Regions from separate parts of the Sphaerisporangium sp. NPDC005288 genome, predicted to be linked through region 4. Evidence: riboswitches for the same ligand, from Rfam matches in the RefSeq annotation. Region 4 holds a riboswitch; each other region holds the start of a gene.

Region 1 (5,346 bases), on a different contig from region 4:
CACGCAGTACATGGTCGGTTTCGGGCCCACGATGTGGTCGCGCCGCCGCGGCGATACCGAATACGGCCTCAAGTGGATTCCGATGGGCGGCTACATCCGCATGATCGGGGCACTTCCCCCCCGGCCCAACGATGATCCGAACAAGCTTCGCAACATCTCCACCGGGCCGTGGCAGGCGCTCATCGAGAGCGCCAGGCAGGCGGCGCTGGAGGAGGTCAAGCCCGGCGACGCCGACCGCGTCCTGTACCGCAAGCCCTGGTGGCAGAAGGTCATCATCTTCATCGGCGGTCCCGCGATGAACTTCGTGCTGGCCTTCGTGCTGTTCGCCATCGTGCTGATGGGCTTCGGCATCTCGGTGCCCAAGCCCGTGGTCGCCGAGGTCTCCAAGTGCGTCGTCACCGTGGCCGAGCAGGAGAAGGGCCAGCAGTGCACCCCGGCCCACCGGTCCACGCCCGCGGCGCTCGCCGGACTCAGGGCCAAGGACAAGATCGTCTCGTTCGGCGGCAGGCCGGTGAACTCCTGGGACGACGCCAGTACGCTGATCCGCACCCATGGCGCGGGCCCGGTCGCCATCGGCATCGAGCGCGACGGCAGGCCGATGACGCTGAACGCCACGCTCATCGCGCAAGATCGCCCCTCCCTCGACGACCCGGAGAAGCTGGACAAGAACGTCGGCTTCCTCGGCGTCAGCCCCACCCTCGTCGTGGAGAAGCAGGGGCTCGGGTACGTCGTCGGCGCCATGGCCGACCTGGTCAGGCGCACCGGCTCGGCACTGCTGCAACTGCCGCAGAGGCTCGTCGGGGTCTGGCAGGCGGCCTTCGGCGGCGCCGAGCGTGACCTCAACAGCCCGCAGAGCGTCGTCGGCGCCGGGCGCCTGGGCGGCGCGATCGCCGCGGCGGCCATCCCGCTGGAGAACAAGATCGCCGGCTTCATCCAGCTCCTGGCCGGGTTCAACCTCGCGATCGGCATGTTCAACCTGATCCCGCTGATGCCGCTGGACGGCGGCCAGATCGCCGGCGGCCTGTGGGAGGGAATCAAGCGCGGTTACGCCCGGGTGCGCCGCCGCCCGATGCCGGGGCACGTGGACATCGCCAAGGCGCTGCCGCTGACGTACACGGTCGCGATCTTCCTGATCGCCATGAGCAGCCTGCTCATCTACGCCGACATCGTCAACCCCATCCGCCTGCCGGGCTGATCGGCCCCACCGGCGCCGGGCCGCGCGGCAGGCGCCCCGCAGGCACGTCGCGGTGCCACGCCCGCCGCCTGGTCACCGGGCGGCGGGTCACCGTAATACATCCTCCGGGCGAGTGTCCGGATGGAACTTTCACCGGCGGCAAGACGGCCGGACGGCTAGTACATCGAGATGTGCACGTGGTCGAAGTGGTTGGCGGTGATCCCGCCGCGGTTGGCCATCGACCGCCAGCCGGGAAAGCCCAGGTTGTAGATCCGCTGCCGGTAGATCACGTACTTCACGCCGAGCTTGCCGCCGTTCTTGATGGCCCAGGCGGCGATCTGCTCGCCCATCGCGACGCCGGCGGGCGAGGGCATCGCCCCGCCGGAGCTGAGCATGAAGTCGCACGCCCGGCCCAGCGGGTGCTCGCCACTGTTCTCGGGGCGGTAGCAGCCGACGGGGAACCGCAGCGGGAAGTGGTCCTTGACCTCGGCGCGCATCAGCCGCATCCGCGGGGTGATGTTCTCGCTCCCGGTCGGCAGCTCGGGCGCCCAACTGCCGTTGGCCTGCTTGCCCGGGGCGGTGGGCACGAGCCGGTCCAGCTTGTCCTTGATCTGGCCGATCAGTTTCTCGGCGTCCCTGCGCTGGGCGGTCACCTCGACGACGTCGTCGCGCAGGCCGTCGGTCAGCGCGGCCGCGTCGTCTGCCGCCTTCTTGCGGGCGTCACGGGCCGTGGCATATCGGCCGATCTCGGCGGACTGCTCGGCCTGGAGCTGTTGCAGCATCGCGGCGCCGCCGAAACCGGGCGACATGATCTCGCGCATCATGCCGAGACCGCTGCCCGCCTGGTAGCTGAGCTGGGCGATGTCGCCGACCTGGCCCTCGGAGGCGGTGAGCTCGGTCTCCGCGGCCTTCAGCCGCTCGCGGGCCTTCTTCTCCGCGGCCTTGGCCTTGGCGACCGCGACGCGCTTGGCGTTGTACTGGGCGATCAGCTTGTCGACCTGCTTGCCGAGGGCGGCGAGCTGTGCCTTGAGCTGTTTCTCGGTGGGTTTGGGGGCGGCGGCGCCGGCCGTGGACGGGCCGAGCACCAGGGCGGCCACCATCAGAGCGCAGGCGGCCACGGAACCGTGGCGGCCGGAAGACAGGGGCAGAGCCCGCTCCTCTCCATCTGCCGACCGGGTTAGCTGACGGGTTCGGGCCGGAGACGCCCTACCACACGTGTGGATTCACCCCAGAGGAACCGATGGGTCCCCGGCTCCCAGGCGGGGCACCTGGGATTAGGCGGACCGGCCGTTACGGCCGGTGTGTGATGGATGGTAGTGGTAGATCCGTATTTATGGCGACCCCGGAGGTGACGTCCCCCGACGTGGCGTGCGCGGGGTCACCGCCGCCGCGTCAGCGGCGGACCGTCCAGGGCGGGCGCGGTCACGGCTGCTCGCGCAGCATCCGGGCGGCCTCCTCGGGCAGCACGTCGTTGACGAACGCGCCCATCGCCGACTCCGACCCGGCCAGGTACTTCAGCTTCTGCGCCGCCCGCCGGATGCTGAACAGCTGCAGGTGCAGGTAGGCGAGGTCGCGCCCGGTGCGCACGGGCGCCTGGTGCCAGGCCGCGACGTAGGGCATGGTGACCCCGAACAGCCCGTCCAGCCGCCGCAGCAGGTCGGTGTAGAGCGGGCCGAAGGCCGCGCGCTCCTCGGCGTCCAGCTCGCGAAGGTCGGCCGCCCTGCGGTTGAGGTAGACGTGCACCTCGAACGGCCACCGCGCCGCCGCGGGGACGAACGCCGTCCAGTGCTCGTTGGAGGCGACCACGCGCGTCTCGGCCTTGCGCTCGGCGGCCAGCACGTCCGCGAACAGGTCGCCGCCCGTGCGCTCGCGGTAGCGGGCCGCCGAGGCCAGCATCTGCCGCGTGCGAGGCGTCACGTACGGATAGGCGTAGATCTGGCCGTGCGGGTGCGCCAGCGTGATGCCGATCTCGGCGCCGCGGTTCTCGAACGGGAACACCTGCTCCACGCCGTCCAGCCGCGAGAGGTGGTCGGTGCGGTCGGCGAGCGCCACCAGCACCAGATCGACCTGCTCGGGAGACAGCCGGGAGAAGGAGGAGTCGTGCCGGGAGGTGAAGCACACCACCTCGCACCGGCCGACGCCGGGCCGCACCTCGCTCAGGCCGCCCACATCCTCGTAGTGGCCCAGGTTGAAGCTGAAGGACGGGAAACGGTTCTCGAACACCGCGACGTCGTAGTCGGCGGCGGGGATCTCGGTCGCGTGGCCCGGCCGGGAGGGGCACAGAGGGCATTCGTCGGTGGGAGGCAGGAACGTGCGGCCCTGGCGGTGCCCGGCGATGGCGATCCACTCGTCCATCACCGGGTCGTACCGCAGCTCCGAGGCCGCGGGGCGCGGGGGCAGCTCGCGGGTGTCGGCGGCGCCGCGGTCGGCGTTCTCGTCGTGGTCGAAGTAGATGAGCTCTCGCCCATCGGCGAGCTGGGTGACGGTCCGCTTCACCGGGCCACCTCCTGTCCGGCGGCCGGCTGAGCCGCCTGTCCTGTCGTGTCGGCGGCCCGGGCCGCCCGTTCTGTTCCCGGAGCGCGGTTCGCGCGTCCGGACCCGCCGGCGTCGCGCGCCGGCTCGGTCGATGGCGCCGTCCCCGCGGGGTCGGCCAGCAGCAGCGTGCCGGCCTGCTCGGACAGCGCCGATCTGGCCTCCTCCGGCAGGCCGGTGTCGCTGATCACGACGTGCGCCTCGTCCAGCTTGGCGATCGTGCTGATGCCGACGGTGCCCCACTTGGTGTGGTCGGCCAGCACGACCAGCCGCTGCGCCGCCGCGACCAGTTCGCGGTCGGTCTCGGCCTCAAGGATGTTGGGGGTGGTGAAGCCCGCCCTGGGGTTCATGCCGTGCACGCCGAGCATCAGCGTGTCGACGTTGAGCGCGCGGATGGCCGCCACGGCGACCGGCCCCACCAGCGCGTCCGACGGCGTGCGCACCCCTCCGGTGAGCACGACGGTCTGGTCGGCGCGCCCGGCCCGGTGGAAGACGTCGGCGACCTGGACGGAGTTGGTGATGACCGTGAGGTGGGGGACGTCGGCCAGGTGATGGGCCAGGGTCCAGGTGGTCGTGCCGGCCGACAGCGCGACCGCGCTGCCCGGGCGCACCAGCTCGGCGGCGCGGCGGGCGATCGCCTCCTTCTCGGCCTGCTGGCGCACCGACTTGGCCGCGAAGCCCGGCTCCTCGGTGGACCCCGCGCCGGTGGCGGTGGCGCCCCCGTGCACCTTGTCCACCAGCCCGCGCTCGGCCAGCGCCTCAAGGTCGCGGCGGATCGTCATGTCCGACACCCCGAGCTCGCGCACCAGGTCGGCGACCCGTACCGCGCCGCTCCTGCGGACGCGCTCGAGGATCGCCTGCTGCCGTTGCTGAGCCAGCATCGCCTCACCTCTCCACCAAGTTCCATCAAAATACTACATAATCTGACCTGCACCTTGTTGGAACGTGAGGGGCGATGGTGGGGCGGGTGGACGGTCCCGGGTGGCGGCTCTGGGGGGCTTTCTTTGGCGTTTGGGCCTTGTACCGGTTCGGGCGCGGATGCATGGTGGGGAGCACGACCCGTACCGATGGGGAGGCCGAGATGGCGAGACGCGCGCGCAAGAGCCGGGCCCGCAAGAAGAGGAAGGCCAACCACGGCAAGCGGCCCGTCTCCCGCTGACCCTCCCCACGCCGGCCGTCACCTCGCCACCGCGTCGGCCGTGCGGGCCTGCCGGAGGTGACCCCGCGTCGTCTCCCGGCCGGGTGCCGGGGGCGGTGACGCGCGACGGGGCCGAGAGTACCGCGCTCCCTCGGCCCGCGCGTCAGCCGCCGCGCCCCCAAGCGGCCAGCAGGCGGGTCTGCGGGTCGGTGTCCTCCGGCAGCGGCGGGCGCTCGGCGATCACCCCGGCCTGCCGGTAGCCCTCCTCCGCTCCGGCGAACCACTCGGCGCACACCTCGACCAGCTCGGGGTCCAGCCGCTCGTCACCGCCGATCGCCCTGGCGAGGTCCCAGGTGTGGATGAGGGTGTCGGCGAACAGCTCGGCGATGTACTCCGCCCCGGAGACGTCGCCGAACGACAGGCGCACCGTCCGCGTCAGGACGTCGGCCGCCTCGATGGCGCGCGCCGCCGCGGCCGCCGCCACGTCGAACGCCTTGACCGG
Region 2 (5,346 bases), on a different contig from region 4:
GCCGTGGTCCGGCGGGAGGCGTCGGCGACCAGCACGTCCTGGACGGGGACGCCGTCGCGGCGGGCCATGGCGACCAGATCGTCGCGCAGCCGCCCGGCGGGCAGCGGCGTGAAGTCGTTGAACAACGGCTCGACGACCAGGGGGTAGACGAACGACGCCGCGACGGTGAGCAGGAACGCCCCGGCCGCGGCGGGCGCCCACCAGCGGCGGGGGGCGCGGCGGGCCAGCCAGACCACCGCGAGCACCATGATCGCGATGATCACGGTCTGGACGGCGAAGCTCTTGAGCCGGTCGGCCGACCACGCGGGCCACTGCTGGGTGGACAGGCCGTACGCGCGCAGCCGCGTCTCGTACCACATGCCGAGCGGCCACTTGATCGCCAGGCTCACCGCCGAGAGCGCGACGACGCCGAGCAGGGCGCGCGCCCACCACGGGCCCGGGAGCCGTCCCACCAGCCAGGCGCCCACGGGCGTCAGGACCAGCACGCCCGCGACGGCGAGCGTCACGGCCAGCGACAGGTACACCGGCACGTTCACGGCCGCGTCGAAAGCGTCGGCGCGCGCGATCTGCGCCGCGGTGAAGTCGCGCGCGGGATCGGGCGCCACGGCGGGCGCGGAGCCCGGCAGCGGGCGCCACGGCGTGCTCACCGCCACCACGGCGGCCAGCGCCACCCCCAGGCCCACCAGCGCGCCCCCCGCCGCCCGCACCCCGCTCACCGCTCGCTCCGAGCCGGCGCCTGGACCATCGGATGGGCCCGTGCGGGTGTGCGCGTCCGCGCCGGCGTCGCCCGCCGGGCCGGCCACGCGGCCGGTCTCGTCACTTCGCTCCATGCTCTCCCCTGCGCCGCGCCGCCACCGTGGTCATGCGAGCTGGTCTCGGACGTACTCGCGCCAGGCGGCGGTGAACCGCTCCAGGCTCATGCGGAGCGTGCGGGACAGCGCCGCCCGCACGTCCCCGTGCCTGGACTCACGGTAGAGGCTCACCAGAGCGCGTTCGCCGAAGCGCCCCGCGACATACCGGCAGGCGAGCCAGGCCTCCTCGTACGCCTGGGCCTGCCGCGCGGAGCCGGCGGCGAACGCCTCCGGCCCGGGCAGCCGTTCGGGCGTCCGTCCGGCGCGCACCTCGTCGGCCAGTTCGGCCGCGGCCCGGCGCGCCGGGATGCCGGCGTCGAGATAGCCGACGTAGTCCGCGAACCCCTCGACCAGCCATTTGGGCGTGCTCCCGTCGAGCGCCGCCCCGGTGGCGATGTGCGTGATCTCGTGGGCGAGGACGACGTCGCGGCCGGCGGCGGTCAGGCGGGCGAACGACCGCGGCTCCACGATCACCCGGTCGGCGCCCGCCACCGCGGCCAGGCCGCTCACCTGCGCTGGGGCGGCCAGCACGGCCGCCTGCTCGGTCGTGGCGGGAACGGCGATCAGCGGACGCACCGGGCCCACGACGCGGGCGACCAGCCGGCTCGCCCGGTCGGCCCGGCGCGCCAGGTCGGCGAACGCGGCTCCGGAGGCCACGGCGGCGGCCCCGCCTCCGGGGACGGGCCCGGTCGCGGAGGTTCTCGCAGCCTGCGGGACCGTGGTTCCAGAAGCCGTGAGGGCTCCAGGGGCGGTGAGGGCACCGGGGGCCGCGACCACGAGGGAGAGGTCGCCGCGAAAGGTCCGCGCGCCGGACCATATCTCCGGATGCTCGCCGATCAGCGTCCGCGCCCGCCGTCCGAGATCGTCCTCGACGGCGGAGGGCCCCGTCAGCACGGTCAGCAACCCCGCCAGGACGGCCCAGAGCCACACGACGCGCATGCGGGAAATCTACCTGCTCGTCCTTCCCGGCCACATCGGCGTCCCAGGGGCGGACTCACCTCAGCGTCCCGGCAGCGGACCCGTATCGACTTAAGAACGGTGGACCCGTATCGACGTCCCGGCGGCGGACGCGTCTCGGCTTCCCGGCGGCGGACCCGGTTCGACGTCGCGGCGGCGGACCCGCGGAGGTCGTGCCCGCTTTATCCGGCCACATCGGCCTTGCGGGACGCGGACGTGCGAAGGCCCCGTCCGCTCCGAGGGGGGAGGAGCGGACGGGGCCTTCACGACCGGCGCGAGGGGCATGTGCACCACCCGGAAACGTCTTCGAGGAGCGGGGGCACCTCTCGGAGACGCTCTCCCGGAGGAATCCTCGCGCCGATCGGCCTCCGGAACGGCAGGCAGATCGGCCTCCGGAACCGCCGGTCAGCTTCCGGAACCGCCGGTCAGCTTCCGGAACCGCCGGTCAGGGTCCGGAACCGCCGGTCAGGGTCCGGAAGCGCCGGCCGGCATCCCGGGACGGCCCGGAAACCGGACCGGCCCGTCGTGGGAACCGGGAGCGGATCGGCACGGGCGACCGGCGCACCCGACCCAGCGGAGCCCTGGATGGGCGGGGGTGGTTCCGCGGGTCAAGCGGGGGTCCAGCGCCAACCTGGAGCGGCAGGCGGAATCCGACCTGGTCATCCGATTGCTGGATGGCAGCGCCGACGCCGCGACGGTCCCGCCGGTCAGACGCCGGGGCGGACGGCGCCGACGAAGGACGCCTTCCGGTAGCCCGACAGCTTGTCGATGCGCACCCGCGCGCCGGTGTGCGGCGAGTGGATCATCTTGCCGTGCCCGACGTACATGCCGACGTGGCCGAGTCCGTAGAAGAACATCAGGTCACCCTGCTTGAGGTTCTTCCAGGACACCTTCTTCCGCACCGTGCGGAACTGGCTGGCGGCGATGCGGGGCAGCTTCACCCCGGCCTTGCGCCAGGCGTACAGCATCAGGCCGGAGCAGTCGAAGGCCCCCGGGCCGCTGGCGCCCCAGCGGTAGGGGTCGCCGATCTGCTTCTTCGCCACCGCGACGGCCGTGTGCGCCTTGAACTGCTGCCGGGCGGCCCTGCTCACTTTGGCCTTGCTCTTGGATGTGCGGGAGGTGCTGGATGTGCTCGCCTCGCTCACCGTGGCCGTGCCGGTGGGCTCGGAGGCCCCGGTGATGCTCGGTGTCTCGATCAGCCCGGCCGGGCCGTAGACGGACGGCTCTGAGGGTCCCTGAGCCGGTGCCGCCGTGGCGGCGTCAGCCGCCGTCGCCTGCGTCGCCACGGCTCCCACGGAGGCCGTCATGGTGAGCACCACACCGCCGAGAGAGAAGCGGGCAATGCGCGACAGACGAGGGTTCTGGGTGGTGCTGGACAGGATCGCTCCTTGATTCTTCCACTCACGCCTACCGGGTTAGCTGACGGATTCGGGCATGGAAGTAGCCCTACGACGCCAAGGCGTCGATTCACCCCCTGATCCCGCGTTCAGGATCAATTGGGTCCCCGGTTCCGTGCTCCTTGCCGCACGGATTCGGCAGGTCACCGCCCCTTTGGGGTCCTGGCTCGCGCCTTACTGGGGCGACGGCGACCGCTGGATTGTCATGCGTGGAGCCGGTCGGAAGACCGGCTCCGTTCGCGACGGCATGGCGTGCTCGCCGCGGGCCAGAAGTTACACAGAACCCCAAATTGAGGCAAAGCCGTGACCAAGTCACATAGATCAAATAGGGGGCTTCTTAATCAGGAAACCCCTGCACAACAAGCGCATCCGTTACCCGTATGTGATTCCCCTCACATATCCCGAAACGGCACCTGACGCGAGTCACACAGGTCACATCAGTCACACCCGTTCAGGGATCTTGGAGAGGGAACGGTCCACCTAGCCCCGCCCGGCGGACCGGGATTCGCACCCCCGCATGTCACGCTCCGCACCCGAGACCCGTTACCCACGACGTCTGTTCCGCAACGATCCTTCAGCAACAGTGCTTCCGCAATGAGAATTACGCAATATCTGTTGCGCAACGTCCATTGCTAATGTCAAAGTGGGCGCATGGCCGATGAAGACGTACGCACGATCACCGACTCACGGGTGCTGGCCGCCCTGTCGCATCCCACGAGGCGGCGCCTCATGGACGCGCTGAAGGTCTACGGTCCCTGCACCGCCAGCATGCTGGCCGAGCACACCGGGCAGGCCGTCGCCAACGCCAGCCACCACCTGCGCGTCCTGGCCGGCAGCGAGCTCATCGAGGAGGCCCCCGAGCTCGCCCGCGACCGGCGCGAGCGCTGGTGGCGGCTGTCCTCGGCCGAGCTGCGCTGGAGCGAGTCCGACTTCGGCGGCGACCCCGCGACCGCCGCCATCGCCAGCGCGGCGGCGTCCCTCAACCTCGAACACCACGTCAGCATGGTCCGCGCCTGGTACGCCGCGAGCGAGGACGAGCGGGCGGCCTGGCAGGACGCCCCCTTCTCCACCGACAAGTGGCTGCGGCTCACCCCCGACGAGCTGCACGAGTTCGAGGCGCAGTTCCTGGAGCTCCTCAGCCGGTGGGCCACCCGGGAGATCCCCGACGACGGGCGGCCCCGCGAGCCGGTGTTCGTCTTCGCCTTCGGCGTCCCGGGCCGGCCGTGAACGGCCTCACCGCGGCGGCCGCGCCCGCCGCGTCCCGATCCCGGGGCCGCTGGGGGCTGCTGCGCGACCGCGACTTCCGGCTGCTGTGGGTCGGCGAGACCACCAGCGGCTTCGGCAGCTCTCTCACCTCGGTTGCCCTGCCTCTGGTCGCGATCACCGCGCTCCACGCGACCACGCTGGAGGTCGCTCTGCTCACCGCCGCGGCGTGGGTGCCCTGGGTGATCATCGGCCTGCCCGCCGGAGCCTGGGTCGACCGCCTGCCCCGCAGGCCCGTGATGCTGACCTGCGACGCCGTGTCGTTCCTGCTGTTCCTCAGCATCCCGGTGGCCGCGTGGCAAGGCGTGCTGACCGTCGGCCATCTGCTGGCCGTCGCGCTGCTCACGGGCACCGCCAAGGTGTTCTTCCAGACCTCCTACCAGGTGTACCTCCCCTCGATCGTCGTTCCCGCCGACCTGCCCGAGGGCAACGCCAAGCTCCAGGGCGGCGAGTCGGCCGTCGAGGTGGTGGGCCCGGGAGCCGCCGGTCTGGTCGCCCAGGTGTTCGGCGCGGTCACCGCGCTGCTCGCCGACGCGGCGAGCTTCGTGGTCTCGGCGCTGTGCCTGCTCGGCATCAGGGCCCGCGAGGCCCCGGTGTCGCGCGAGCGGCGGGCCACGACGCTTCGACGCGAGATCGGCGAGGGCCTGCGCTTCGTCGCCCGCGACCCCTACCTGCGGGTGCTCACGGTGTTCGGGGCGGCCAGCAACCTCGGGCTCATGGGATACCAGGCCATCCTGGTCGTCTTCCTGGTGCGCGACGTCGGCGTCGGCCCCGGCGCGGTCGGCGGGCTGATGGCGGTCATGAGCGTCGGCGGCCTGGCGGGCGCGGCGAGCGCCACCTGGGTGTCCAGGCGGCTCGGCAGCGCCCGCGCCATGATC
Region 3 (5,346 bases), on a different contig from region 4:
CCTAGGCTCCAGGCATGGCATCGGTGAATGTTGAGCGTACTGAGAACGGCTTCGTGGCCCGCAACGGGCGCGGAGCGGAGATCGTCATGGGCAGTGGCGACGACGAAGGCGTCTTCACCCCGGTCGAGCTGCTGCTCGCCGCGGTGGGCGGCTGCAACATCGTGACCGTCGAGCCGCTCACCGCCAAGCGCGGCCACCGCCTCGTGCGGCTGGCGATGACGGTCCAGGCCGAGAAGGTCGAGCCCACACTGCTCGGCCCGGTCACGATCACCTACGACGTCGAGCTCCCCGAGGGCGACCCCGAGGCGGACGAGGTCTTCCGCGCCGTCGCCCACCGGGTGCACGAGCGCCACTGCACCGTCAGCCGGTCGCTGCAGAAGGGCACCGAGGTCGTCGTCGAACTCCCCGAATAGCCGCTCGCCCCGCCGGGTCATCCCGTACCCGGTCATGCCCGGGACTTAGACCGAATCTATACCGTGCGATGACGAGCAGCTCAGGCCCCGGTATGTAGTGTTAAGGCAGGTCAAGGGGGATGCGACCAGCGCCCGACGGGCGCAGCGAAGCTTTCACCATAAGGACGCGGTGGGGGACCGTGTCCGAACAGCGGGACCGCCCGATGCGTTTGGGGGAAGGCATCGGCGCTGGACCGTGAAGTGGTCGGGGCCGGACAGGCGGGGGACTGTCCGGCCCCGACTCATGTCCACCCCCACTTCGCGGCCCTCCCTTCGCCCCCGCTCCGTACGGCCGCCCCACCTCAGCCCGCTCCGTCTCGGGCCGCCTGGTCTCGGGCCGCCTGGTCTCGGGCCGCTCTTCCCTTTCGGAGCCTCGGACCGTTCCTCGCCTCTGCCGCACCCTAGGGCCGGGGCGGCCACGCTCTCGCCCCGCCTCGGGCCGCTTCCCCTTCCGCCGCCTTGGGCCGTCTTCATCGGGCGCCGGCACGGCGGGAAGCGGGTCGGTGGCGTCGGCGCCCTGTTACGGCGACGGGCCCGGTCAACTCTCCGGCCGTCGCCGGTCATTGCGGGTGCCTCTGGGGGGCGGCAGCGGGGCGACGCAGCGGGTTCGTCCGGGCTCCGCGGGCGCCCCTTGGCCGTGGGCCATGAGGGGTTGTTTACCTGTGGCGGCTCTGCCGGGAGGGATGGAGCTTGGGGGAAGAAAGGTTTTGCCCAGGCGGTGGTGCCCCTCACAGGTCACAGCAGTAACACGGGTATCGCCTGTCAGCCTCGTCGGCCTTCTCTGACGCATAAAATGCCCGATATATGGGGCTTACGGCCTGATAGGTAGATCTTCTGATGCTTTGTACAAACATCGTTTGCTTTGTCCTGACTTGACCGGTAACGTCTTGTACCAGATCGGACGGTGACCTGGTCTTCAGCCGGAAGGCCGCCGCCCGAACGTCGAGTCCCAAGGGCCTGAACCCGGCCCGCGGGAGCCGGGGACCCACGTTCTTCGGGGTGAATCCGCGTCAGCGGTAGGGCGAACTCCACGCCCGAACCCGTCAGCTAACCCGGTAGACGTCGTTGGAGAGGAGACTCGAGTGGACACACCGCCCCACTCCGTCCTCCGGGCGACCCTAGGCCCGGATCTCGCCGTCAGAAGCGGCACAGCAGTCGGCTTGTAGGAGCCGGCCGGGCGATTCGCAGCCTTGCGACATGGTGGCCGTCCAGCGCCACCGCCCGAAAGACCCACGTAAGAAAAGCGCTCGCGCAGCGATGGACCATGCCCTTGTCCACCCGCTTGTGCCTCAGAGAACGCTTTCCTCTCCCGGCGCCGAACCCTCTTGACCGAAGTCGGAGCCCGGGTCCCTTGTCTTCTGATGAAAGATCCTGACCTCCCATGTCTTTTTTCACGAACACCCCCAAATGTCGTGTGGTTTCGAGCATCATCGGTGCCGCGATGATGTGCACGGCGACGGTCGGCACGGCCACCGCGGCCCACGCCAACTCGCCCGAGCGCAAGGACGGCGTCGCGGCGGCGACCACCCAGCGAGTCATGTTGAAGGGCTCCACCACCGCCTCCTACTTCTGGGACGACGCCTCCGGGCGCGCCGGTGACACGGGAATGCCGGCCATCGGCAAGCCGATGCAGAAGGGGCTGTTCGCCAGCCCGTGCTGGCCGCTCGGCACCGAGGGTTACGTGATGTACAACGGCAAGAAGGCGCCGTTCTTCATCGGCGACCGCGGCCCGGGCATCCCCTCCGAGAGCGGCGTCATGCTCGACATCGACGGCAAGACCTTCGCCGAGCTGACCGGCGGCGACTTCAGCGACTCCAGCCTGATGGTGACCGGCTTCGGCGCCGGCCACATCAAGGTCGACTACGTCATCACCAAGTGGGGCAGCGGCCCGGGCAAGAAGAACGAGCCCGTCCCGTTCTCCGCCGGCGCCTGGGGCGTCTACGACAAGGACCCGGCCGAGCCGACCCTGGCGCTCACCTCCGCGCCCTGACCCGCGCGCACGCACCTGCGGGTTCTTCCACGAGCTTCCCCCGGGAAATAGGCGTGCCGGTGCTTCCCCCTGGCACCGGCACGCCGCCCCGGCGCCGATGTGCGTAGCTTCGCCGGGACTGCTAAAGTCACCGTAGTCAACGCGCCGCTAGCTCAGTTGGTTAGAGCAGCTGACTCTTAATCAGCGGGTCCGGGGTTCGAGTCCCTGGCGGCGCACCACGGTTAACGCCGATGACCTGGGCATCTTCCCCGATGGGGAGGGTGCCCACAGTCGTTTTCCAACCTGTTTCCCCCTCGGTGCGGGCCCCGATCCGTTCGAGGTCGCCAGTTGAACGGCCATTTGACGATCATGATTCCGCCTTCGGATAGTGGTGGACATGGTCAACGACAACCCGTTCGACCGGCGCCGCTTTCTGGCCGGGTCAGGAGCCGCCGGGCTGCTCGCCCTGGTCGCCGCCTGCTCGGGCGGCGCGGGCACGAGCACCGGCGTGAACGCCGGGCCGTCCGGCTCCCTCCCGAGCACGCCCAAGCGCGGCGGAGTGCTGCGCGCGGGGTCCTCTCCGCCGCCGACGGCGGTCGACCCCGTCACCATGTACGACGGAACGGCGATCGCGATCGCCCAGCTCGTCGCCGACTACCTGATCTGGCTGGACAGGGACTACAAGCTGGTCCCGCGCCTGGCGGAGGCGTGGTCCGCCAAGGACGGCGGCAAGATCTGGTCCTTCACCCTGCGCGAAGGCGTGGTCTTCTCCGACGGCACCCCGCTGGACGCCGAGGTCGTCAAGGCGTCCTTCGACCGGTTGCTCGACCCGAAGAGCAAGTCGGCCGCGCTCTCGGCCTTCGACACCGTCCTCGCGCAGGGCGGCGTGCGCGTCAAGGACTCCCGGACGGTCGTCTTCACGCTGGAGCGGCCGTTCTCCGACTTCCCCTATCTGGTGTCGGCCGGCAACTACAACGCCCTGATCCTCAAGAAGGACTACGCGGGCGACTTCACCGCCAAGCCCATCGGCACCGGCCCGTTCGTGCTCGCCTCCTACGACCCGGCCAAGGGCGCCACCTTCACCCGCAATCCGAGGTACTGGGATCGGGGCAAGCCGTACCTGGACGGCGTGGAGGTCAAGTTCTACGCCGATGACCAGGCGGATCTGCTCGCGCTGCAGGGCGGCGACGTCGACGCCCAGCTTCTCAGCATTCCCGCCCTGGTCAACCCGCTGAAGGGTGTCGGGGACATCACCGTCGACCGGGTGGAGGGCACCGGGTTCACCGCCCTGACGCTGCGCGTGGACCAGGCGCCGTTCGACAGGAAGGAGGTCCGCCAGGCCGTCGCGTACGCCCTGGACCGGCCGGGCGTGAACGCCACCACCTACGACGGCATCGGGGCGCTCGCCAACGACCACCTGTTCGCCGCGCTGTTCCCGGCGGCGCCGGCCGACATCCCGCAGCGCGCCAAGGACCCCGCCAAGGTCGCGTCGCTGCTCGCCGCCGCCGGAGTGGCCAAGCTGTCCTTCCCGCTGACCTTCGACCCGCCGAGCAAGGACTACGCCCTGATCATCCAGAACCAGCTCAAGCAGGTGGGCATCGAGGTCACGCTGGACCAGCGCACCTCCGCCGACTTCTACGGCGGCGACCAGGAGAAGGACACGCCCTGGCTGTTCAGCCCGGCCAACCTGGTGCGCTGGGCCGGGCGGGCGGTGCCGAGCCAGTTCATCATCCCGATGGTGAAGAGCGGCGGGGTGTGGAACGGGTCCAAGTACGCCAACCCGGTGCTGGACGCCGCCGCCACCGCCTACGACGGGGCTACCACCGACACCGCGCGCAAGGCCCAGGCCGAGATCATCGCCAGGACGCTGTACGAGGACGTCCCTGTGATCATCAGCGTCTGGGGCGGCAGCGTCCGGGCCTTCAACGGCGGATTCGCCGGGATCCAGGCGCATCCCTCCAGCTACGTCGACTTCACGTCGGTGTCCCGGATCTAGGGCGGCCCGCGATGAGGCGATTCCTGCTGCGGCGGCTCGCGGCGATCCCGCTCACGCTGCTGGTGGTGTCCGTGCTCGTCTTCACGGCCACCGAGCTGATCCCCGGAGACGTGGCCCGCACCATCCTCGGCCGTGAGGCGAGCGAGGCCGCGGTGCGCGACCTGCGCTCCCAGCTCGGGCTCGACCGGCCGCTCCCGGTCCGGTACGCCGACTGGCTGCACGGCTTCCTCACCGGGCAGTGGGGCGACTCCTCCACCCTCCGCGTCCCCGTCCGCGACCTGGTCCTCGGCCGGCTCGGCGCCTCGCTGCTGCTGGCGCTGCTGGCCTTCGCGCTGCTGGTGCCGGTGGCGGTGACGCTCGGCCTGGTCGCGGGGGTTCACCACGACCGCCCGGCGGACCGGGTGATCAGCGTCGCGAGCCTGGCGTTCGGCGCGACGCCGGAGTTCGTCACCGGGGTGGTCCTGCTGGTGGTGTTCGCGGTGAGACTGCGCTGGTTGCCCGCGTCCGCCCAGATACCGCCCGGAGCCACCCCGGTGCAGGCGCTCGGCCACCTGCTCATGCCGGCGCTCTCGCTCGTCCTGCTGTGCACCGGGTACGTCGCCCGCCACGTCCGCGCGAGCACCGTGACGGCCGTGGAGAGCCCGTACGCCCGCGCGGCGGAGTTGCGCGGCCTCACGCGTGTGCAGGTGGTGCGCCGGCACGTGCTGCGCAACGCCACGATTCCGGCGACCAGCGCCCTCGGCGTGCAGCTGCAGTTCCTGCTGGGCAGCCTGGTCACGGTCGAGCTGCTGTTCAACTATCCCGGGATAGGGGCGCTGCTGCTCCGGTCGGCCGTCGACAAGGACCTGCCGACCCTGCAGACCACCGCGATGGTGCTCGGTTGCCTCTACATGCTCATCTTCCTCGGAGCCGACCTGGTCTACCGCCTG
Region 4 (5,346 bases):
CCTTCCCGGCCTCAGGGCGCTGGAGAAGTACGCCGTGCGGTGCGGCGGCGGGGTCAATCATCGGATGTCCCTGTCGGACGCGGCCTTGATCAAGGACAATCACGTGGTGGCGGCCGGCGGGGTCGCCGAGGCGTTCCGCGCCGTCCGGCAGGCCTATCCGGAGCTGCCGATCGAGGTGGAGGTCGACCGCCTGGACCAGATCGAGCCGGTGCTGGCCGAGGGAGCGGAGGAGATCCTGCTGGACAACTTCACCGTGGAGGAGCTGACCCGCGCCGTGGCCCTGGTGGGCGGCAGGGCCCGGCTGGAGTCCAGCGGCGGACTCCGCCTGGAATCGGCTCGTGAGGTGGCCGAAACCGGTGTTGACTACCTTGCTGTGGGGTCGCTGACCCATTCGGCGCCCGCACTGGACATCGCTTTGGACCTTCGGGGGGCTTGATGCTGCTCACGATCGACGTCGGCAACACTCACACGGTGCTCGGCCTCTTCGAGGGCGAGGAGGTCATCGAGCACTGGCGCCTGGCCACCGACGCCAGGCGCACCGCCGACGAGATCGCGGTCGTCCTGCAGGGGCTGCTCGGTCAGAGCCCCCTGCTCAAGGACGCCGACATCGGCGGCATCGCCATCTGCTCGACGGTCCCCTCCGTGCTGAACGAGATGCGCGAGATGTGCCGGCGCTACTACGGCGACGTGACCGCCGTCATCGTGGAGCCGGGCGTGCGCACCGGGGTGCCGGTGCGCATGGACAACCCCAAGGAGGTCGGCAGCGACCGCATCGTCAACGCGCTCGCCGCCGTCACGCTGTACGGGGGGCCGTGCATCATCGTCGACTTCGGCACCGCCACCTCCTTCGACGCGGTGTCGGCCAAGGGCGAGTACGTCGGCGCGGTCACCGCCCCCGGCATCGAGATCTCGGTGGACGCCCTGGCCGCCGCGGGGGCCCAGCTCCACAAGGTCGAGCTGGTGCGCCCCCGCTCGGTGATCGCCAAGAACACCGTCGAAGCCCTGCAGGCGGGCATCATCTACGGTTTCGCCGGCCAGGTGGACGGCATCGTCGAGCGCATGGCGCCCGAGCTCGCGTCCGACCCCGACGACGTGACCGTCGTGGCCACCGGGTCGATGGCCGCGCTGGTGGTGAACGAGGCCCGTTCGATCGACGTCCACGAGCCCTGGCTGACGCTCATCGGGCTGCGCCTGATCTACAACCGCAACACCGCCTGAGCGCGCCCCGCGCGATCAAGCGGCGGGGGAGATCCATATCGGAGACGTGGAGGGGGCGCGCGCGTCGAATACGGCGCGGCGCGGTGATCCGCCACGGCAAATCGTGGGTGGCCGGAGTGTTACGCCCACGGGCGTGACCGGCGGAAGAAAGTCAGAAAGCGTACTGGTTTCGCGGGTCGAATTCGGCGTATAGCGTGTCGACCGTATATCTCCGAGCCGGGGCGCCCGCGAGGCGTCCCGTGTGGAACCGGGCCTCCACCAGCGCCGCGGTGGTCTTCCATGGCGGATCATGCGGCCCACGGCCATGATCATCGCCGATGTCCCCCCGGACCGGGAGGTGCGGGGACATGTCACGAGTAGTTCACATATGCACTGGTATGTCAATCACAAACGTCATGGGTATCGAGGTCAGTGCTTGACGACCTTTCAACGCGGCGTTTAACGTTCCTGACGGGGCGGGCCGAAGCATTCAGTATGTTGCCGAGTTCGTCGTGGGGGAGGACACCCGATGGCGTATCCGGATCTGGTTTCCCGAGGGAATGACATTCCTTCGGGATCAGACGGTGTGGGACTGAGCGACGATGATCTTCTCTTGCTCGCCGAACTGGCCAAGGGCGTGACCGTCGACAGAGTGGGACGCAGGCTCGACGTGAGCGGCCGCACCGTACGACGCCGCCTGCGCGGCATCTGCGACCGCATAGGCGTCGCCACGGCCATCGAGGCCGTGGCCTGGGCGGCGCGGCGCCGCCTCATCTGAGGTCGCACCGTCCGAGGCAGGGGTACCTCGTCCCGGCGAGGCGGCGTCACCGTACCGACGGCCGCCTCGTCCGGCGTGCGCGCCGTGGCGCTAGTCGGCGATGCGTACGCCGCCGGCGAACGGGCGGTTGCCGAGCGGGACCACCCGCACGACATCACCGGTGCGCGGTGCGTGCACCATCATGCCGCCGCCGATGTAGATGCCGACGTGGTGCAGGTCGCTGTAGAAGAAGACCAGGTCGCCGGGGCGCAGGTCCTCGCGGGAGATGTGGGTCCCCGCGGTCCACTGGTCGCCGGTGTAGTGCGGCAGGCTGATGCCGACCTTCTGGTAGGCCCACAGCACCAGGCCGGAGCAGTCGAAGGTGCTCGGCCCCGCGGCGCCCCAGACGTACGGCTTGAGCTGCTGCGTCAGCGCCCACTTGGCGGCCTGGGCGGCCTTGCCCTCGCCCGGGATCGGGATCTCGATCCTGGTGGCCCGGCCGTACCCGCCGGCCTGCGACAGCGCGCGCTTGAACAGGCTGCCCTCGGTCTTGGCGACCAGGCCGCGGATCTTGTCACGCTGGGAGGACAGGTCGGAGACGAGCTTCTTGACCTCGGCCTCGCGGGCCTTGGCACCGGCCTTGGCGCGCTCGGCGGTCGCCATCGCCTTGCCGATCTGGGCGACCTCCTCGCCCTGCTGCAGCTGCAGGGCGTAGGTCGTGGCCACGCGGTCGAGGTAGGCGTCGGGGTCGCCGGACATGGCGAGGGTCGATGCCAGCGGCGAGCCGAGACCGCCGGTCATGTAGGCGTCCTGGGCGTACATGCCGGCTCTGGCGCGCTTGGCCTCCAGGTCGGCCTCGCTCTTGGAGAGGGTCTTCTTGGCGAGTTCGGCCGAACGCTGCGCCTGCTTGAGGCGCTCCTTCTGGCCGTTGTACTGCTCGGTGAGCGACTCGATCTGGTTGTAGAGGTGCTCGACCTGGTTCTTCAGGTCGTTGAGGCTGGGCTTGGGCTCGGCCGTCGCGGACACCAGAGGCGAGCCGAAGGTCACGGCCATCAGCGCGGCGGTCACCAGCGCGATACGGCGGGGAAGGCGCGAGGACGCACCGGAGGCGCTCCCGAAGCGGGAATGGGCACCGCGTTCTCGCCCGCGGGCGTGCCTGCCCGCGCTCTTTCCAGGCGTGCGCCTAGGCTGCACCAAAAAGCTCCTCTCCTCGGACGCCTACCGGGTTAGCTGACGGGTTCGGGCCGGAGCAGCCCTACCGAGCACGTGACCATGGAGGATCGCGATGCCTCCCTCTCGGATTCACCCCAGGGGTGGCGGGTCGCCGGGGGACCTCCCCCGGACCCACCTTTGGGTCCCCGGTTTCCCGCCGTTCGGATGGGACGGGAATTAGGCGGTGCGGTCGCCGCGGAACGACGACCGACATTGACGCTGGACATTAGTCCAGTTCAGGTTCCTGCTCAACCAGAACTGCGAATTCTGTTGAGGTTCCACAACCGGCGCGTCACGGAAAGATCACGCCGGTGGACGTCCCGCACCCGTTCCGAGCTGCGGTTACCCGGCCCGCGGGCAGGGGATCGAAGAAAAGCCGCAGGTCAAAGAGCATCTCGCGCGCCACGCTCCCAGACTCCCCTGCGACGCGCACCGACCGCGCGCGCCGGATCACGCTCCGTGATGGCGACGCGAATTGGCAGGTATTTCGGACAGTCCGTTATCGGGGGGTCTCGGCACGGCGTCGAACGCCGCCCCGCCGGTGGGCGGATACGCTGACGCGTCATGAGGCAGGCCGCGCAGCGCCCGTCCGCCGAGGGCGCGCCCGCCGTCCGGCGGGCCCGCACCTCCGACGTGCGGACGATCAGGAAATTGGTCGACACCTACTCCGGCGACGGGCCGCGCCTGCTGCGCAAGGCGACCGTGACCCTGTACGAGGACGTCCAGGAGTTCTGGGTGGCCGAGCGAGACGGCATGGTCGTGGGCTGCGGCGCGCTCCACGTGCTCTGGGAGGATTTGGCGGAGATCCGCACGGTCGCCGTCGACGCCGGCTGCCGCGGCATGGGCATCGGCCACATGATCGTCGCGGCGCTCATCGACGCCGCCCGCCGGCTGGAGGTCCAGCGGGTCTTCTGCCTGACCTTCGAGGTCGAGTTCTTCGGCAGGCACGGTTTCGTCCCCATCCAGGGCACGCCCGTCTCCCCCGAGGTCTACGCCGAACTCCTGGACTCCTACGACGAGGGCGTCGCCGAGTTCCTCGACCTGGAGCACGTCAAGCCGAACACCCTGGGCAACACGCGGATGTTGTTGCATGTGAACCCGCGATCCTGACCTTGGGGGTGACGGAATGGAAAGGTGACTGTTGATCCCGCTGTCGCTACCTTGGCAACACCACGGCACGTGCGCCTGACAGAGGCCACGTGCGAAGCCGAAGTGAGGTGACACGGTGAGCACCGGACAGCCGCCGTACCCACGCGACGAGCCGGACGAGGGTCATTCGTCAACCGGCTCTCCGCAATATGGGCAGCAGAACCCCCCGGGCATCGATCCGGAGGTGACCGTCGTCCACCGTCCCCAGCCGGCCTCGGAGCACTCCGCCTACCCCCAGCAGGGCTATGGCCAGCAGGGAGCCTACGGCCAGCAGGCAGGGACGGGAGCCTACGGCCAGCCGGGCGCCTACGGCCAGCAGGGTGGAACCGGAGCCTACGGCCAGCCTTCCCACCCCCAGCAGGGGCAGGGCTACGGGCAGCAGTACGGCCAGCAGGCCCAGCAGGGCCAGCAGCAGTACGGGCAGCAGCCCCAGCAGTACGGTCAGCAGGCGTACGGCCAGCAGGGCCAGCAGGAGGCCCAGCAGGGCTACGGCCAGCAGGGCCAGTCGTCGTCCTATGGCCAGCCGCAGTACGGCCAGCAGACCGGCGGCTACGCCCAGCCGCAGGGCTACGGGCAGCAGCAGTACGGCCAGCAGGCCCAGCAGGGCCAGCAGCAGTACGGCCAGCCTGAGGCCCAGCAGGGCTACGGCCAGCAGGGCCAGTACGGCCAGCAGGACGCGCAGCAGGCGTACGGCCAGCAGGCCCAGTACGGCCAGCAGCAGTACGGGCAGCAGGGGTACGGCCAGCCGCAGTACGGGCAGCAGGCCGGCCACGACCAGCAGGGCTACGGGCAGCAGCACGCCCAGCAGGCGCCGCCGTACGGGGCGGCCTACGGCCAGCAGGGCTACGGCCAGCAGCAGTACGGCCAGCAGGGGTACGGCCCGGCCGGCTACCAGCAGGGTTACCCGGCCACCGGCACGCAGCCTCCGGGCGCCCCCGCCCCGCTGGCCGAGTGGTGGCAGCGACTGGTGGCCCGCATCATCGACATCGTCATCATCGTGATCCCGTACGTCATCCTCAACGCCGTGCTGG

The links. A riboswitch is a leader RNA that binds a small molecule or an ion and turns the genes downstream of it on or off. The one in region 4 is predicted to bind cyclic di-AMP.
Region 1: linked by a shared signal. The riboswitch ahead of ABZU32_RS39965 (hypothetical protein) and the one ahead of ABZU32_RS24740 (NlpC/P60 family protein) in region 4 are both predicted to bind cyclic di-AMP.
Region 2: linked by a shared signal. The riboswitch ahead of ABZU32_RS23625 (C40 family peptidase) and the one ahead of ABZU32_RS24740 (NlpC/P60 family protein) in region 4 are both predicted to bind cyclic di-AMP.
Region 3: linked by a shared signal. The riboswitch ahead of ABZU32_RS26685 (hypothetical protein) and the one ahead of ABZU32_RS24740 (NlpC/P60 family protein) in region 4 are both predicted to bind cyclic di-AMP.

Annotation. Positions count from the first base shown of each region.
Region 1 covers NZ_JBEXGT010000084.1:5,679-11,024, reverse strand. The annotation lists gene ABZU32_RS39970 (site-2 protease family protein) at 1-1,195, shown strand, start outside; gene ABZU32_RS39965 (hypothetical protein) at 1,351-2,292, opposite strand; cyclic di-AMP (ydaO/yuaA leader) riboswitch at 2,327-2,465, opposite strand; gene galT (galactose-1-phosphate uridylyltransferase) at 2,597-3,670, opposite strand; gene ABZU32_RS39955 (DeoR/GlpR family DNA-binding transcription regulator) at 3,667-4,587, opposite strand; gene ABZU32_RS39950 (TIGR03086 family metal-binding protein) at 5,008-5,346, opposite strand, start outside.
Region 2 covers NZ_JBEXGT010000025.1:104,331-109,676, forward strand. The annotation lists gene ABZU32_RS23615 (M48 family metallopeptidase) at 1-830, opposite strand, end outside; gene ABZU32_RS23620 (hypothetical protein) at 861-1,790, opposite strand; gene ABZU32_RS23625 (C40 family peptidase) at 2,516-3,115, opposite strand; cyclic di-AMP (ydaO/yuaA leader) riboswitch at 3,198-3,356, opposite strand; gene ABZU32_RS23630 (metalloregulator ArsR/SmtB family transcription factor) at 3,857-4,432, shown strand; gene ABZU32_RS23635 (MFS transporter) at 4,429-5,346, shown strand, end outside.
Region 3 covers NZ_JBEXGT010000031.1:47,483-52,828, forward strand. The annotation lists gene ABZU32_RS26680 (OsmC family protein) at 15-413, shown strand; cyclic di-AMP (ydaO/yuaA leader) riboswitch at 1,383-1,530, shown strand; gene ABZU32_RS26685 (hypothetical protein) at 1,867-2,442, shown strand; tRNA gene ABZU32_RS26690 (tRNA-Lys) at 2,584-2,660, shown strand; gene ABZU32_RS26695 (ABC transporter substrate-binding protein) at 2,819-4,417, shown strand; gene ABZU32_RS26700 (ABC transporter permease) at 4,429-5,346, shown strand, end outside.
Region 4 covers NZ_JBEXGT010000027.1:96,720-102,065, reverse strand. The annotation lists gene ABZU32_RS24755 (L-aspartate oxidase) at 1-436, shown strand, start outside; gene ABZU32_RS24750 (type III pantothenate kinase) at 436-1,218, shown strand; gene ABZU32_RS24745 (LuxR C-terminal-related transcriptional regulator) at 1,811-1,975, shown strand; gene ABZU32_RS24740 (NlpC/P60 family protein) at 2,066-3,022, opposite strand; cyclic di-AMP (ydaO/yuaA leader) riboswitch at 3,154-3,360, opposite strand; gene ABZU32_RS24735 (amino-acid N-acetyltransferase) at 3,731-4,276, shown strand; gene ABZU32_RS24730 (RDD family protein) at 4,392-5,346, shown strand, end outside.